DNA from 3 places in the Xanthomonas sp. F1 genome. Region 3 is predicted to be linked to each of the others. Evidence: predicted binding sites of a transcription regulator. Region 3 holds the regulator's gene; each other region holds the start of a gene.
What was found. The regulator FliA, encoded in region 3, starts transcription of late flagellar genes. The targets are predictions, from matches to a motif close to TAAAGTTTNNCNNNCNNNGGCCGATAA.
Positions count from the first base shown of each region.

Region 1 (5,959 bases), on a different contig from region 3:
GGTTGAGCCGGCGCTGTTCGAGGTAGCCGCGGCTCTGCACGAAGCCGCGCAGGCTGCGCGCGAAATGCTGCATCACCTCGTGCACCTGGCCGCCGCGTTCGAGCAGGGTGCCGGTGAGCCCGCGCAGGAAGGCGCGTTCGTGGCGGTCCAGGCGGCGGGCGAAGCCGCGCGCCAGCAGCGCCTCCAGCGCCGCATCCAGCTGCACGCTCTGCTCGGCGTCGTTGAGCAGGCTCCAGAACGCCTGGAAACTACGCCCGGCCTCGCTCTCGCCGATCACGTCGATGCCGGCGAACAGCTTCTCCAGCACGTCGCCGCGCGCGCCCTCGTCGTCGATGATGCGCTCGCGGAACTCGCGGTTGAGCCGCTCGAAATCGTCGCGGACGCGGCGGAAATCCTCGGTCAGGTCGTCGGACAGGCGGATGATGTCGCGGGTGCGTTCCAGCGCGCGCTTGCCGTCCAGCGCGGCCAGCTTGCCGGCGGCCACGCGCTCGATCTCCACGTCCAGGCGCTCGCGCTCGGCGCGCAGCGCGGCCAGGCGCGCGTCCGGATCGGTCTCGGTCTGCCCGGCCAGTTGCACCAGCTGCTGGATCACCAGCGACAGCCGGCTCTCGGTGGCGACGCTGGCGCTGTCGCGCACGCCGGCGATGAAGCGGATGGCCTGCGCCGCCTGCCGCGACAGTTCGTATTCTTCCTGCGCATCGCCTTCGGGCAGGCGCCGCTCCAGCCAGCCCTGCGCCAGCCAGTGCGCCACGTAGGCCTGCGCGGTGCGCGGCAGGTCGCGCGACAGCTCGTCGTCCTTCAGCGCATCGAGCTGGCGCTGCAGGCGCTCGTGCAGCACGTCGGCCGGCAGCCGCCGCTGGGCGTCGCCCAGCAGCGTCTGCAGCAGGCCGATCAGCTCCGGGGCATGGTCGGCGGCGAGCAGCTTCCACAGCGGCTGTTCGCGCAACTGGCGATAGCCGGCGATCCGGACATGCGGCTTCATGCAGGAACCGACCGCCACCGCATCCGCAGACTCAGCGCACGCGCTCGATGAAGCGCAGGAACTCGGCGCGGGTACGCGCGTCCTCACGGAAGGTGCCGAGCATCTTCGAGGTGACCATGCTGACGCCGCGCTTGTGGATGCCGCGGGTGGTCATGCACTCGTGCGCGCCTTCCACCACCACGCCCACGCCCAGCGGCTGCAGCACGTCCTGGATGCACTGGGCGATCTGCGCCGTCATCTTCTCCTGCACCTGGAAGCGCCGCGCGTAGGCCTCGACCACGCGCGCCAGCTTGCTGATGCCCACCACCTTGCCGCGCGGCAGGTAGCCGACGTGGACCTTGCCGATGATCGGCGCCATGTGGTGTTCGCAGTGGCTTTCGTACTCGATGTCGCGCAGCACGATCAGTTCGTCGTAGCCGGCCACTTCCTCGAAGGTGCGCAGCAGGTACTCGCGCGGGTCGGCGCGATAGCCGCTGAACCAGTCGCCATAGGCCTCGGCCACGCGCCGCGGGGTGTCCAGCAGGCCCTCGCGGGTGGGGTCCTCGCCGGCCCAGCGCAGCAGGGTGCGCACTGCGTCTTCGGCCTGCGCCTGGGTCACCGGGGAAGTGGAGCTGTTGTCGGAATCGGCCATGGGGGGAACGCCCGTAAGGGGGCTGCATGGTACCCGAGTCGCCTGGCAGCCGCCGCATGCGCGGCGCCCGGGCGGCGGGGCGACCCGGCCGACACGGGGTGCGCCGTTCAGCGTCCGCCTGTGCCACGCCCGGGCGGCGCGTGCACCGCCCGGGCCGGCGCTGCGCCGATCAGCGCCGGCGCGCGTGCATCTCGCCCTCGTGGTCGAGCCAGTTGGACCCCTTGTTGGTCAGGAAGAACATGTACACCACCAGCGACACCGCGATCACCGCCGTGGCGTACCAGACGAAGGTGGTGACGTGGCCGGTCTTCAGCGAGGCCTGGTACAGCAGCGGCGCGGTGCCGCCGAAGGCCGAATTGGCCAACGCATAGCCCAGGCCCACGCCCAACGCGCGGATGTGGGTGGGGAACAGCTCGGCCTTCACCACCGCGTTGATCGAGGTGTAGCCGGTGAGGATGACGAAGCCGGCGGTGAGGATCGCGAACGCGCTCAGCCAGTCGCTCTGCTTGGGCAGTTCCAGCACCAGGAACCAGGTATAGAGCACGCCGCCGATGCCGAAGAACACCAGCAGGGTCTTGCGCCCGACCAGGTCCGACAGCCAGCCGCCCACCGGCTGCATCAGCATCAGCACGGTCAGCGCGACCAGGTTGATGATGGTGCCGGCCATCAGGTCGTCACCGGCGAAGGCGGTCTGGATCATCTTCGGCCCGGTCACCGAGTAGGTGTAGAACGCCACGGTGCCGCCGGCGGTGATCAGGAAGCACAGCAGCAGCGGGCGCCACTGGTGCACGAACAGCTCGCGCAGCGAGCCGGAGGACGTGTCCTTGCCCTGCTTGGCCGCGGCGATGGACTCTGAGGTCAGCGATTCGTCCATCGTGCGCCGCAGCCAGAACACCACCAGCGCGCCGATGCCGCCCAGGCCGAAGGCCACGCGCCAGCCCCATTCGGAAATCTGGCCCTTGTCGAAGAAGTGCAGCATGCCGAACAGCACCGCCTGCGCCAGCACGTGACCGCCAACCAGGGTGACGTAGTGGAACGAGGACAGGAAGCCGCGCCGCCCGGGAATCGCTGCCTCGGACATATAGGTGGCACTGGTGCCGTACTCACCGCCGGTGGCGAAGCCCTGCAGCAGGCGCGCCAGCAGCAGCACGATCGCCGCGGCACCGCCGATGCTGGCCACCGTCGGCGTCACCGCGATCAGGAACGAGCAGGCCGCCATCACCGACACCGACACAGTCAGCGCCAACCGGCGGCCGTAGCGGTCGGCGAAGCGGCCGAAGTACCAGGCGCCGATCGGCCGCATCAGGAAGGTCACCGCGAAGATCGCCCACACGTACAGCGTGGCGTTCTTGTCCTCCTTGGAAAAGAACTGCGACTCGAAGTAGGTGGCGAACACCGAGTAGACGTAGACGTCGTACCACTCCACCAGGTTGCCGGCCGAGCCCTTGAGCGTGTTGGACACCGAGCGGCGCAGGCTGCCCGGTGCGGCGGCGGCGTTCGGAGAGGCGGCGGTCGGAGAGGGAGATGCACTCATGCGGTGGGCCTCATGGATGGACGTCACGGAGTATAGGCAGGCCGTTGCGAGGATCTTGTCGCGACGCCGCATGCGCCAGGCGCACGCCCCACCGCCTTCATTGCGCCTGTGGCGCAGCGAAGGCCTTGCTATACAGGCCCGAGCGGTCGAAGCAGCAGACCCGCCGCTTGCCCACGGCAAGCATGTCGCAGGTGCTGGCGATGCGCTCGAACCGGGTCCGCACCTGCGCGGGGCACGGCGCCATCCGCGAGGCAGCACACGACTGCAGGGCGCCTCTAATAACTCGCTTTGCCGCGACTCGAGCGGACATGTCGTGCCACCTTCGTAGGAGCGGCTTCAGCCGCGACGGTAGCGCTTGTGCAGTTACTGGAGATGCCCAGCAGACGATCCCGCGGGTCACGCGTGGGCAGCGGGCAGCGGGCAGCGGGCAGCGATGCTCGGCCAGGTGCGCATCGCAACCACCATTGCCGTCGCAGACCTGTCCCACGTCACGTTCTGCGCATCCGGCATCGGGCCATGCAGCGCCGCACCTACAGTTCGCCTGCGTGTCGCCGCTATTTCCACGCCGACGCGGGGTGGCGCATGCCGAACGTGCGTAGCGGACACCGGCAACCCTCCGGCCCGTCCACCGTCACCCACCGTCGATCCTTCCACTGCCCCTCCCCCACCTCCAATGCACGTCTTCTCGCATCTGCGCATCGGCCAGCGCCTCGCGCTCGGCTTCCTCACCCTCATCGTGCTGATGGTCCTGCTCACCGTGGTCGGCATCCAGCGCGTGCACAGCATCGACCGGCGGCTCACCGCGATCAACGAGGTCAACAGCGTCAAGCAGCGCTACGCGATCAACTTCCGCGGCAGCGTCCACGACCGCGCCATCGCCCTGCGCGACGTGGTGCTGCTGGACGATGCGGCCAGCCGGCAGGCGACCGAACAGACCATCGACAAGCTGGCCGGGGACTACGCACGCGCCGCGCAGCCGCTCGACGCCCTGCTCGCCGCCTCCACCGACGCCCAGGAGAAGGCCATCCTGCAGCGCATCCAGGGCATCGAAGCGCGCACCATGCCGCTGATCGCACAGGTGCGGCGCCTGCGCGATGCCGGCAACACCGTGCAGGCGCAGGCGCTACTGCTGCAGCAGGCGCGCCCGGCCTTCGTCGACTGGCTGGCCAGCATCAACACCTTCATCGACCTGCAGGAAGCCAAGAACCGCCAGGCCGCCAAGCAGGCGATGGCCACCGCACGCGGCTTCGCCCTGCTGATGGTCGGCTGCACCGTGCTGGCGCTGCTGCTGGGCACGCTGATCGCCCTGCTGCTCACCCGCCGCGTGGTGCGGCCGCTGCGGCAGGCGCTGGGCCTGGCCGAGCGCATCGGCGCCGGCGACCTGAGCAGCCCGGACATGGCCACCACCCACGACGAGGCCGGGCAGTTGCTGCGCGCCATGCAGCAGATGCAACGGCGCCTGCACGAGGTGATTTCCGCGCAGCGCGAGATGGCCGCGCGCCACGATGCCGGCGCCATCAGCTACCGCATGGACGCGCAACGCTTCCCCGGCGAGTACGGGCGTATGGTCGCCGACACCAACGCCGTGGTCGATGCGCACGTGCAGACCCAGCTGCGCATCACCGAGGTGATGGGGCGCTACGCCATCGGTGACCTCCGCCAGGACATCGCCCACTACCCCGGCGAGAAGGCCGCGATCACCGCGGCGATGCAGCAGGTCAAGCAGAACCTGCACGCCATCAACGTGCAGATCCAGACCCTGGCCGAAGCCGCCTGCGCCGGCAACTTCGCCCACCGCGGCCAGCCGGAGAAGTTCGAGTACGCCTTCCGCAGCATGGTCGAGAACCTCGACACCATGATGGCCACCGCCGACGCCAACCTGGCCAAGTTCTCAGCGCTGTTGCGCTGCATCGCCGACGGCGACCTCACCGTGCGCATGAGCGGCAACTTCCACGGCGTGTTCGCCGCCATGCGCGACGACGCCAACAGCACCGTGCACCGCCTCACCGACATCGTCGCGCACATCCAGCGCACCACCAACAGCATCGGCTTCGCCGCCGAGGACATCGCCAGCGGCAACCAGGAACTGGCCAAGCGCAGCGAGCAGCAGGCCACCAGCCTGGAAGAGACCGCCGCCTCGATGGAGGAACTGACCTCCACCGTGAAGCAGAACGCCGAGCACGCCCTGCGCGCCAACCAGTTGGCGCTGGGCGCGGCCGGCGTGGCCAGCGAAGGCCGCGACGTGGTCGGCCAGGTGGTGGACACCATGACCGGCATCCAGGCCGCCTCCAAGCGCATCGCCGACATCATCGCGGTGATCGACGGCATCGCCTTCCAGACCAACATCCTCGCCCTCAACGCCGCGGTGGAAGCCGCGCGCGCCGGCGAGCAGGGCAAGGGCTTCGCGGTGGTGGCCGCGGAAGTCGGCACGCTCGCGCACCGTTCGGCCGGTGCCGCCAAGGAGATCAAGACCCTGATCGACGACTCGGTGCAACGCGTGGCCCACGGTGCCACGCTGGTGCACCAGGCCGGCGCCACCATGGACCAGGTGGTGGCGAGCGTGCAGCACGTCACCGACCTCATGGGTCAGATCTCCGCCGCCTCGCACGAACAGGCCAACGGCATCGCGCAGGTCAACCAGACCATCGCGCGCATGGACGAGACCACCCAGCAGAACGTGGCGCTGGTGGAAGAAGCCAGCACCGCGGCACGCTCGCTGGAAGAGCAGTCGGCGCAGCTCACCCAGGCGGTGGAAGTGTTCAAGGTCGGCGCCTACGTCTGACCTGCGGGAGCCGCGCCGCCGCGTTTCCCA
Region 1 is NZ_JACHOK010000014.1:15,014-20,972, forward strand. It holds gene GGR71_RS19955 (DUF3375 domain-containing protein) at 1-982, opposite strand, end outside; gene folE (GTP cyclohydrolase I FolE) at 1,014-1,613, opposite strand; gene GGR71_RS19965 (MFS transporter) at 1,783-3,147, opposite strand; partial or broken gene GGR71_RS21255 (YdeI/OmpD-associated family protein) at 3,245-3,373, opposite strand; gene GGR71_RS19970 (methyl-accepting chemotaxis protein) at 3,821-5,929, shown strand.
Region 1: GGR71_RS19970 (methyl-accepting chemotaxis protein) is a predicted target of FliA. The motif match lies at 3,679-3,705, and genes of this name have one in related genera.

Region 2 (5,959 bases), on a different contig from region 3:
CCTGGCCGTGATAGAAGCAGTAGCCGTGATAGCGCCGGTCCGGCGCGTCGGCCACCGCTTGGTTCACTTCGACGTGACCGTCGGACATGGTGTAGCCGGCGTTGGCCAGGGCGCAGATGCCGGCGGCGTGCAACCGCTCGAACAGGGCATCCAGCCGGTCGCAATCGGTCTGCGCCGACCAGGTCTGTTCCGCCTGCTGCTTGGCCTGCCACTGGCTGGCGACCGAGGCCCGCAGCATTGCCTCGTCGCAGTCGTCTTCGAGGATGTCCTCGACCATCTCCTGGATCTCGTCCTGGGAGTAGAACCCGGACCAGACCCATTTGCGGATTACGTCGTACACGTAGGCGTCGGAGTCGTTCATGGCAGAGCCTGCGGGCTTCGGGACCATCCATGATTCCACACGTCAGCAGTCGCTGCAGCGCCTCGGGATGGGTCACAGGAATCTCTGCGCCGTGGTGGATCCGCGCATCACCCGCGCGCTTTGCAAGCACCGGCAGGAGCGGAAACCGACGCACTGGCTGACTGTTGACGCAGGCGCGTCCCTGCTGCGAGTCGCCTGCCTAGCCTCGTCTTGCATGGGTGCCTGACGCTGCACCACGACGGAACAGCAGGCGGCCGAGGCCCGACGGACACTGGCGTTTGCCAGCAAACATCACCCGCGACCATGGACCCGCGCTTCTGCGAACGCTCCCCGTGCACCATTCCCTCCCCGGGAATCTGGGAAGGCATGGCGCGCGCTGCGGTCAGCAGCGCGCGCCATCTCGTCGTCCCTAGCAGGCTTGCTCGACCAGCAACGGTGCCACCCGCCGCAGACCACGCCTGGAGGTCGAGGTACCGGCCGTGCCCAAGGGCTTGGCCTGGCTCCGCGCCGCCAGGTCCCCGTTGCCGCCGGACAGGATGAACACCTTCACCGCTTCGCTGAGCTGGATCGCCTGCTCCTCCATCGCCTGGGCCGCCGCCGCCGCTTCTTCCACCAATGCAGCGTTCTGCTGGGTGGCCTGATCCATGTGGGTGATGGTCTGGGTGACCTGTTCGATGCCGCTCGACTGCTCCTGCGAAGCGGCCGAGATCTCGGTCATGAAGTCGGTCACGCGCTGCACGCTGACGACGATCTCGTGCATGGTGCTGCCGGCGCTGTTGACCAGCAGCGAGCCGGCGTCCACCTTGCTCACCGAGTCGTCGATCAGCTGCTTGATCTCCTTGGCGGCCTCGGCCGAGCGCTGCGCCAGCACCCGCACTTCGCTGGCGACCACGGCAAACCCGCGGCCCTGCTCACCGGCGCGCGCTGCCTCCACCGCGGCGTTGAGCGCGAGGATGTTGGTCTGGAAGGCGATGCCGTCGATCACGCTGATGATGTCGGCGATCCGCCTGGACGAGGTCTGGATGCCGTTCATCGTGTCGATGACCTGGGCCACCACCGCGCCGCCCTGCGAGGCCACCGCGGTCGCGCCGATGGCCAGCTGATTGGCCTGACTGGCGCGTTCGGCGTTCTGGCGCACGGTGGAAGTGAGCTCCTCCATCGAGGCAGCGGTTTCCTCCAGGCTGGCGGCCTGCTGTTCGGTGCGGCGCGACAGATCGGCGTTGCCGGCGGCGATCTCGCCGGCGGCGCCGGTGATCTGCCCGGACGCATGCTGGATGCGGTCGACGATCCCGGTCAGCTGGGCCACGGTGGCATCGGCATCCTCGCGCATCTGCGCGAACACGCCCTGGAACTGCCCCTCCATGCGCGTGGTCAGGTCGCCGCTCGCGATGTCCTGCAGCAGTTTGGACAGCGCCTGCAGATTGCCGTCGGTGGTCGCCATCAACCGGTTCAACCCCTCGACCATGTCGCGGAAGCCGTACTGGAAGCACGCGGTGTCGCCGCGCACGGCGAAGTCGCCGGCGGCCGCGGCGTCGACCAAGTGCCCGATCTCGGCATTCATCGCCGACAGATTGCGCTTGACCTGGTCCATGGTCTCGGTGAGCGCGGCCTGCTCGCCGGGCAGGCGATCCATGTCCTGCGACAAGTCGCCGATCGCATAGCGCCCCATGATCTCCAGCAGGCGCTGCTGGAGGCTCACGTGCATGTCCAGCAACGCATTGCTCTCCCGCACCATGCGTGCGTACTCGCCGGGAAACGCGTGCTCGTCCATGCGCTGGCTGACGTCGCCGCGCTCGTGGTGCCTGGCCACCTGCGACTGCGCCGCCATCACCGCCTGCAGCTGCGCCTGCATGCGGTCCATGCTGGTCAACAGGCGGCCGGTCTCGTCCTTGGGCTGCGGCGGGATCCGATGGTCCAGCCGGCCCTGGGCGATGGATTCGGCGATTTCGGTCGCGCGCCCGAGCGGCCCGGCCAGGCTGCGGGTGATCAGCACGCTCAAGGTCGCGCCGAGCACCGCCGCCAGCAGGCCGAACCCGATCAAGGCACGATTGCTGAAGACCAGGGCCGCCTGGATCTGCTCGGAGCTGAGCGCGTTCTGCCGGATCTGCAGATCGACCGCGTTCTGGATCACCTCCACGCGCCGCGCCAGCAACGGCGCGGCATCGCCGTACAGCAGTTGCCTGGCCGCCTCGATCTCGCCGGAACTGGCCAACGCCAATACCCTGCTGTTGACCGAGCGTGCGGCCGCCTGCGCGGCATGGATCTCCTTGCGCATGGCCAGGCCTTCCGGCGTGCCCGGCAGGGCGTCCAGGGCCTTGCGGCGGCGGTCGTTGTCGGCGCGGATCTCCTGGATCTTGGCGGCGATCGCCGGGCGCTTGTCGGCCGGCGAAAGCATCATGTCGCGCAGGTAGCGCTCCGCGCTCATATTGTTGCGCAGCATGGTGTACAGCAGGCCGGTCTTCTGATTGTTTTCGTGGACGATCTTGTCGACCGCCTGGCGCACAGTGTGGAACTGGTAGAGCGCCAAGGTAGAGGACGCGCCAAGCAGCACGATCAGCAGGCCGAACGACAGCGCAAGGCGCTGACTCACCTTGAAGGAGTGGAAGAAGTGCATCGGGGGGGACTCGCGAGGGGGGGTACCTCTATCGGTATCGGCGTCGCGAACTTGACCCCCGGCGAGCGACCCAGGTCCCAAATCCGGAAAGTCGCATGCACAGACGTGGCCGGCGCCGCGCCATCGCGCGGCACCGCCGATGCTCACGAAAGAAGATACGCCACCGTATTGCCCGCGGCGCGCGCGGCAGGCTCGAACGGCGTTGTCGGCGCACGCTGCAACGCGCGTCCTGCCTGCAACGGTGAGGTCTGCGCGGCGTCGGCCGCCGCCTGACGGACGTCGGCAGGCGCAGCGGACAGGGTGCGGCGGCATGCCGAGCGCACTGTCGCGGCGCGATCGCTCGGCGTCGTGCCGCATGCGGCACGGACTGGTCTGCGACCCGACACCAGCGCGGTGTGGTGCGACGGCACGGTCGCGCCGCCCGGAGCCGCATTGCCGGATCTACGCATCGGCGCATCAGCGCGGGAAGCGACGTTGCCGCACGCTTTCCTCATCCCGGCGACGGACGCGCGGTCGCACCGGGCAGGCCGGCGCGACCACGCACTGGCGTGCAGCTAACGACGGCCAGCCGAATTACTTGACCTCCACCGCGCCGAGATCGCACACGGTGGTAGTGCGGGGATTGCCGCGCTGGTCGATGGCCGTGCAGTTGCTGCCGGCGTTCAGCGCGGGACTATTGGCCGCCGGCAGTTGGGTGAGGGTCGGTCCGCCGTTGTTCGCGGGGGCCGACAGCAGCGGATCGGCCGCTTTCACGTTGCCCGCGGCCAGACAAGCGTTCGGCCAGACCGCGCCCTTGGCCGAGTACTCGATCAGGTTGTTGCCGGTGTTGTTCTGGTTGTTGCAGAACACGCGCTCGGTCTTGGAATACAGGATGCTGTTGCGGATGTCGAACCTGTCGCCGAACAGCGTCACCCACGGTGTGTTCTCGGCGAAGGTGACGTTGTTGAAGCGCACACTGGGGCTACCCTGGTCGCCGTTGGCCGGCTGCCAGCCGACATGCTGGATGGCCGCGCCCACGCCTTTCGCAGAGTTGCCGTAGAAGGTGCTGTTGCTGACGTCGCAGGCGCCGTAGCAATCCAGGTACAGCGCGCCGGCGTTGCCATGTTGGGCGGTGTTGGACAGAAAGCTGGTCTCGGCGACGGTGATCGTGCCCGGCGTGGTGATGGTGGTGCCGGCATGCGAGGTGTCGGTGAAGCCCATGCTGATGCGCGCGCCGCCGCCCGGGCCGCCGGTGGCGACGTTGTTGGCGAAGGTCGAGTACTTCACGTCGATGGTGTCCGGCGCGTACGCCCACAGCGTGGCGCCGCCGGAGCCGTTGGCGGCGACATTGTTGCGGACCACGGTGCCGCACATCGCCAGCGTGCCGCCACTGCCGACGCCACCTTTGAGATAGCCGGCCAGCGACGCGCCATCGGTGTCGATCGCGCCGCCACCACCGAAGTTGCCGGCATCGGGGAAGCCCTGCGGGGCGTTGATCGCCTGGTTGTTGGCGAATTCCGAGCCGACGATGGTCAGCCGGCTGAGCTGGGTATACAGCGCGCCGCCGAGCCAGGAGCTGTTCTTGTAGAAGCCGCTGCGGACGATGGTCACCTCGGCGTCGCTGCCGGCGAAGATGGCGCCGCCGCCGATGCTGCTGCGGTTGGCCAGGAACTGGCTGTTGATGACTTCCAGCTTGCCGCGGTAGCCGACCTTGATCGCGCCGCCGCCCCAGGTGCCCGGATCGTAGGATTGGTTCGATGCCGGCTGCACCGAGCTGCCGTTCTGCAGTTTCAGGTTGCGCACCGACAGTGCGCTGCCGGCGTTGACCAGCAGGATCCGGGCGGACTGGCGGCCATCCAGGGTGATCTTGCCCTGGCCGTCGATCACGGTGGGTGTCGCCGCCGCGATGGTGATCGAACGGGCGACCGCGATGCTCGTCGGCTTGGCGCCGCAATTGAAGGTGATGTAGCCGCCTTGCGCGGCGGCGCTGGCCAGCGCGCTGGCGGTGCAACTGGCCTGCGTGCCGTTGCCGACCACGGTGGCCGCGGTCGGAAGCGCCCAGGCATGCGGCACGCTGCATTGTGGCGCCGCGGGGACGGCGGCGATCGCCGTGGCGGCGGTCATCAGGGCGATAACACCAGCAGCATGCGCGCTGGCTTTCAAGGAACGCGTCGTGGTCATGATCATGCTCGATAGGGTTGCGGGGGAAACAACACGACGCGCGACCGTCATGCGACTGTCATCCACGTCGTCGACACCTCGAGTGCAACCGGCAGCCTGCGCCGACCGGCGGCATAGGGTGCTTGAGCGCGTGCCGATCGACCAGAACGCAGGTAACAGATCGCGCGATTGTGTGCACACTGCGTGCGACAGCGCGCCGATGCGCGGCGCGCGGCACGGTTGGGGTGCGTCGTAGGGCACGTTCCTGCATCGCATCTGACCGCTGTAGAGGCACCTGAGGCACCGCGACCGGGCTAGAGCGTGTCCAGGCGTCCGCGTAGGTCTTGCGCATGCGCGCGCAAGGCTTGCAACTGCGCCGCCGGCAGCTTGCCGAGTTGGCGGTAGACCATGTCCAGACGGCGATTGCGGCCCAGCGTGTCCTGATGCCGCGCGAAGAAGTCCCAGTACAGCGCGTTGTACGGACACGCACGCGCGCCGGTCTTCTGCTTGCGGTCGTAGCGGCAGCCTTGGCAATAGTCGCTCATGCGGTCGATGTAGGCCGCGCTGCTGACGTAGGGCTTGGTCGCGAGCAGGCCGCCATCGGCGAACTGGCTCATGCCCACCGTGTTGGGCAGCTCGACCCATTCGAACGCATCGATGTAGACGCCCAGGTACCAGCGGTGCACCACCGCCGGGTCCAGGCCGGCGAGCAGGGCGAAGTTGCCGATCACCATGAGGCGCTGGATATGGTGCGCGTACGCGTCCTGCAGGGACTGGCCGATGGCGTGCTGCAGGCAGCGCATGTGCGTGTTGCCGGTCCAGAACCAGGCCGGCAGCGGCACATC
Region 2 is NZ_JACHOK010000008.1:89,656-95,614, forward strand. It holds gene GGR71_RS16430 (DUF6891 domain-containing protein) at 1-361, opposite strand, end outside; gene GGR71_RS16435 (methyl-accepting chemotaxis protein) at 771-2,975, opposite strand; gene GGR71_RS16440 (hypothetical protein) at 3,119-3,424, opposite strand; gene GGR71_RS16445 (choice-of-anchor Q domain-containing protein) at 3,549-5,141, opposite strand; gene GGR71_RS16450 (cryptochrome/photolyase family protein) at 5,429-5,959, opposite strand, start outside.
Region 2: GGR71_RS16435 (methyl-accepting chemotaxis protein) is a predicted target of FliA. The motif match lies at 3,004-3,030, and genes of this name have one in related genera.

Region 3 (5,959 bases):
CGGCATCACCCGCGACGTGGTCATGCAGATCCCCGCCGACCTGGAACTGCACCGCGGTCGCGGGCTGATGCTGGGCCTGCTGTCCAAGCGCCTGCCGATCGCCCCGCTGGACCCGCTCGAGGAAGGCGGCGTGATCGCCCTGATCGGCCCGACCGGTGCCGGCAAGACCACCACCATCGCCAAGCTGGCCTCGCGCTTCCTGGAGCGCCACGCCGCCCGCGACGTGGCCCTGGTCACCACCGACACGGTCCGCGTCGGCGGCCGCGAACAGCTGCACAGCTACGGCCGCCAGCTCGGCATCGCCGTGCACGAGGCCGACAGCGACGCCGCGCTGCAGCAGCTGCTGGAGCGCCTGGCCGACTACAAGCTGGTGCTGATCGACACCGCCGGCATGGGCCAGCGCGACCGCGCCCTGGCCGCCCAGCTGCACTGGCTGCGCGCCTCGCGTGTGGTCCGATCCTTGCTGGTCCTTCCCGCCAATGCCCATTTCTCCGACCTGGACGAGGTGGTGCGCCGGTTCGCCGGCGCCGACCCGCAGGGGGTCATCATGACCAAGTTGGACGAGACCGGGCGGTTCGGCAGTGCCTTGTCGGTGGTCGTGGACCACCGCCTCCCCATCACCTGGGTGACCGATGGACAGCGTGTGCCGGACGACCTGCACCGCGCCAACGCCGCCAGCCTGGTATTGCGCCTTGAAGATTTGCGGCGCGCTGCCGATAAGCCCTGTACTCCGGAGCAGACCCATGCCGTCGCGTGACTACGTCAATCTGACCAATGCCTTCCCCCTGTCGGCGACGCGTAGCGAACCGCTGGGTCCGGTGCGCACCATCGCCGTGACCGGCGGCAAGGGCGGCGTGGGCAAGACCAACATCTCGGTGAACCTGTCCATGGCGCTGGCCGACATGGGCAAGCGCACCCTGCTGCTGGACGCCGACCTCGGCCTGGCCAACGTCGACGTGCTGCTGGGGCTGACGCCCAAGTTCACCGTGGCCGACCTGGTCGCCGGGCGCTGCACCCTGGAAGAGGTGCTGATCGACATGCCCAACGGGCTGATGGTGGTGCCCGCCGCCTCCGGCCGCCGCTACATGGCCGAGCTGCCGCCGGCCCAGCACGTGGGCCTGGTCAACGTGTTCTCCGAGCTGCAGCGCGAGCTGGACGTGATGATCGTCGACACCGCCGCGGGCATCACCGACAGCGTGCTGACCTTCTGCCAGGCCGCGCAGGACGCGGTGGTGGTGGTCTGCGACGAGCCGGCCTCGATCACCGACGCCTACGCCCTGATCAAGGTCCTCTCGCGCGAGCGCGGCGTGGACCGGGTGCAGATCGTCGCCAACATGGTCCGCGACCTCAACGAAGGCCGCCTGCTGTACGACAAGCTCAGCCGGGTCTGCGAGAAGTTCCTCGGCGACGTGTCGCTGAACTACCTGGGCTGCGTGCCGCAGGACGACTGGCTGCGCCTGTCGGTGCAGCGCCAGCAGCCGGTGGTCAAGGCCTACCCGTCCAGCCCGTCGGCGCAGGCGATCTCCGAGATCGCCCGTCGCACCGCACGCTGGCAGGCGCCGACCGCCCCACGCGGCAACGTCGAGTTCTTCGTCGAACGCATCATCCAGCGCGGGGTGGCCGCATGAACGCCGCCGCCCACTACCGCGCCGTCCAGCGCAACAGCGCCAACGACTACATCGCCCAGCACTCGGACCTGGTCCGGCGCATCGCCCACCACCTGGCCGCGCGGCTGCCGGCCAGCGTCGAGATCGACGACCTGATCCAGGCCGGCATGATCGGCCTGATCGAGGCCTCGCGCAGCTACGACGCCGAACAGGGCGCCTCGTTCGAGACCTACGCCTCGATCCGCATCCGCGGCGCGATGATCGACGAGATCCGCCGTGGCGACTGGGTGCCGCGCTCGGTGCACCGCCGCGCCCGCGACGCCGCCTCGGCGATCCGCAAGATCGAACAGAGCACCGGCCGTGCCGCCGCCGCCAACGAAGTGGCCGCGGCGATGGACATGCCGCTTCCCGAATACCTGCGTTTGATGGAAGATGCCGCCCGCGGCCAGGTGCTGAGCCTGGAGTCGCGCATCGAGGACCATGGCGAGCTGGATACCATCGCCAAGGGCGGACCCAATCCGCAGCAGATGCTCGAGCGCAGCGAATTCGGCCGCGAGCTGGGCAAGGCCATCGCGCAGTTGCCCGAACGCGAGCAGTTGGTGCTGTCGCTGTACTACGAGCAGGAATTGAACCTCAAGGAAATCGGCGCGGTACTCGGGGTCAGCGAGTCGCGCGTGTGTCAGATCCATGGCCAGGCCACGGTACGGTTGCGCGGACGCCTGAAGGCGTTCCAAGTCGCCGATGCCGGCCTGGAAGACGAAGAATAGGAACCTAGGAGTCAGTGGTGAACAAGAACATGCGGATTTTGATCGTGGACGATTTCTCGACGATGCGACGCATCGTCAAGAATCTGCTCGGCGATCTGGGCTTCACCAACACCGCCGAGGCCGAAGACGGCAACAGCGCCCTGGCCGCGCTGCGCTCGGCGCCGTTCGAGTTCGTGGTCACCGACTGGAACATGCCGGGCATGACCGGCATCGATCTGCTGCGCAACATCCGCGCCGACGACAAGCTCAAGCACCTGCCGGTGCTGATGGTCACCGCCGAGGCCAAGCGCGAGCAGATCATCGAGGCCGCGCAGTGCGGCGTGAACGGCTACATCATCAAGCCGTTCACCGCGCAGACGCTGCAGGAGAAGCTGGGCAAGATCTTCGAGCGCCTGGGGGCGACCGCCTAAATGGAAGCCACCGCCGAACGTACCGCCCTGATCGAACGCCTGCAAGGCGCGCTGGACGCGCTGGAGAATGGCGACGAGGCCGGCTGGCGCCGGGAAATCGACACCCTCGCCGCCTGGCGGACGCGGCCGATGATGCAGGGCCTGAGCCGGCTCGCGCGCGATCTGGGCCAGGCGCTCGGCGAACTGCCGGTGGTACCCAGCGAGGCCGGCGAACTGGACGACGCCTGCTCGCGCCTGGACCACGTGGTGGAGATGACCGAACAGGCCAGCCACCGCACCCTGGACCTGGCCGAGGAATGCCGCACGCTGGCCAACCAGCTGGCCGCCGGCGGCCTCAGCGGCGACCAGAGCGAGATCCTCGACAAGATCCGCCACAACCTCACCGAGATGGCCCTGGCGCAGAGCTTCCAGGACCTGACCGGGCAGATCATCCGCCGCGTCGCCGGCATCGTGCGCCGCGTGCATGAGGGTTTCGGCGCACTGGGTTTGCCGCCGAAGGAAGAAAACAAGAAGGCCGACGGCGGCCTGGCCGGCCCGGCCCTGCCCGGCCTGGACCGCCACGGCGTGTCGCAGAACGACGCCGACGACCTGCTCTCGGGCCTGGGACTGTAATGCCATGAGCGCCGTACCCGACGACATCGCTGCCGACTTCATCATCGAGGCCCAGGAAATCCTGGACCGGCTCGGCGAGCAGTTGGTGTCGCTGGAGCAGGCGCCCGAGGACAGCGGCCAGCTCAACGCCGTGTTCCGCGGCTTCCATACGCTCAAGGGCGGCGCCGGCTTCCTGGCGATCAACGCCATGGTCGAGCTGTGCCACGCCGCCGAAGAAACCCTGGGCATGGCCCGCGCCGGCCAGGCCATCCTGCAGGCGCGGCACTTCGACGCCGCGCAGCAGTCGCTGGACTACCTGCAGTCGATGCTCGACGCCTTCGGCAGCGGCCAGGAGCCGCCACGCGCGCCGACGGAACTGATCGCGCAGTTCGATGCGCACGGCGACGCCGCCCCGGCGCCGGCCAAGAGCACCGCGCCGGCACCCGCCGCCGTACCGGCCACCGCCGCGGCTGCGGGGGATCTGATCAGCGACGACGAATTCGAGGCGCTGCTGGACCAGTTGCACGGCGATGCGCCGCCGACGGCCACACCGCAGGCGCTGCAGCCGGCGCCGCGCGCGCCCAGCGCCGCGCCCAAGGCCGCCGCCCCGGCCAAGGCCGCCGAACCCGAACACACCGTGCGCGTGGACACCAAGCGCCTGGACGCGATCGTCAACCTGATCGGCGAACTGGTGCTCTCGCGCAACCGCCTCAAGACCCTGCGCGTGCGCCTGCGCGACGAGGAACTGGACCGTGCGGTCAGCAGCCTGGACATCGCCACCGCGCGCCTGCAGTCGGCGGTGATGCGCACGCGCATGCAGCCGGTCGGCAAGGTGTTCTCGCGCTTCCCCAAGGTGGCGCGCGACGTCGCCCGCTCGCTCAACAAGGAAGTGGAGCTGGAGCTGATCGGCGCCGACACCGAACTGGACCGCAACCTGGTCGAGGCGCTGGCCGATCCGCTGGTGCACCTGGTGCGCAACGCGATCGACCACGGCATCGAAGCGCCGGCGCTGCGCGAAGCCACCGGCAAGCCGCGCGGCGGCCACGTGCGCCTGTCGGCGCAGCAGGAAGGCGACTACGTCAGCATCGAGGTGCAGGACGACGGCGCCGGCATCGACCCCGAGCGGCTGCGCGCCAAGGCGCGCGAGAAGGGCCTGATCGATCCCGAGGCCGCCGCCCGCCTCAGCACCGAGGAATGCCTGCACCTGGTGTTCCTGCCCGGCTTCTCGACCAAGTCGGAAGTCACCGACATCTCCGGCCGCGGCGTCGGCATGGACGTGGTGCAGTCGCGCATCCGCGAACTCAGCGGCCAGATCCAGATCCAGTCGGAACTGGGCCGCGGCAGCCGCTTCCTGATCCGCGTGCCGCTGACCCTGGCGATCCTGCCGACCCTGCTGGTGCAGGCCGGTGACACCGTCTATGCGCTGCCGCTGGCGCGCGTGGTGGAAGTGCTGCATGCGCCGCGCCGCTCGCTTGGCTGGTTCGACGGCCGCGCCGTGCTCGACCGGCAATCGCACACCCTGCCCCTGGTGGACCTGCGCCAGTGGCTCAACATCGACGCCCCGCAACTGCCGCTGCTCACCGTGGTGGTGCTGCAGGCCGGCGAATCGCGCATGGGCCTGGTCGTGGACCAGGTCCGCGGCCGCGAGGAAGTGGTGATCAAGCCGCTGCCGCGCTCCCTGCGCGGCCTGCCCGGCTACGCCGGCGCCACCCTCATCGGCGACGGCCGCCTGGCGCTGATCCTGGATGTGGATGGGCTGAAGGCTTGAGAAGCCGGGATTGGGGAATGGGGATTGGGGAATCGTAAGAGCGGGTTTCCTGGCGCCTCCTTTCCTCTGTAGGAGCGGCTTTAGCCGCGACGCGGTAAGGCTGGGATTCGGGAATCGGGATTGGGGAATCGCAAAAGCGGCTCCCCGCCGCATCGCTTCCCTTGTAGGAGCGGCTTCAGCCGCGACGCCATGAAGCCGGAATCGCTGCTTGGCGATAAAGCGCGGCGCTCGGCTCCCTGCCGACACGATCCGAACGATTGTGCAGAGGCAACGCGCCAAGGTCAGCGCGTCGCGGCTGAAGCCGCTCCTACGACACACCGACCAACCCGCCTCGCTCGCGCTCTTGCGACTCCCCAATCCCGAATCCCGAATCCCCAACCCATCAAGTCCCCCGCCCCGTTGCCGATACCTCCTGCATGGACAAGCTCAGTCTCATCGGCCTGCTGTTGGCGATTCTGTCGCTCATCGGCGGCAGCATCCTCAAGGGCGCCGGCATTTCGGCGCTGTGGTCGCCGGCTGCGTTCGTGATCGTGATCGTCGGCACCGTCGCCGCGATCCTGGTGCACACCCCGCCGTCCGTGTTCCGGCGTGCGTTCCAGATCGCCAAGTGGCTCCTGTGGCCGCCGCCGAGCGATCGCCAGGCACTGCTCAAGCAGATCGTGGAATGGAGCAACATCGCCCGCCGCCAGGGCCTGCTCGGCCTGGAGAACCAGGTGCCGCAGCAGCAGGATCCGTTCGTGCGCAAGGGCCTGCAGATGCTGGTGGACGGCGTCGAGCCGGAAGCCATCCGGCACATGCTGGAGATCGACCTGGAAG
Region 3 is NZ_JACHOK010000004.1:210,884-216,842, reverse strand. It holds gene flhF (flagellar biosynthesis protein FlhF) at 1-757, shown strand, start outside; gene GGR71_RS11600 (MinD/ParA family ATP-binding protein) at 744-1,628, shown strand; gene GGR71_RS11595 (RNA polymerase sigma factor FliA) at 1,625-2,374, shown strand; gene cheY (chemotaxis response regulator CheY) at 2,392-2,784, shown strand; gene GGR71_RS11585 (protein phosphatase CheZ) at 2,785-3,396, shown strand; gene GGR71_RS11580 (chemotaxis protein CheA) at 3,401-5,143, shown strand; gene GGR71_RS11575 (flagellar motor protein) at 5,560-5,959, shown strand, end outside.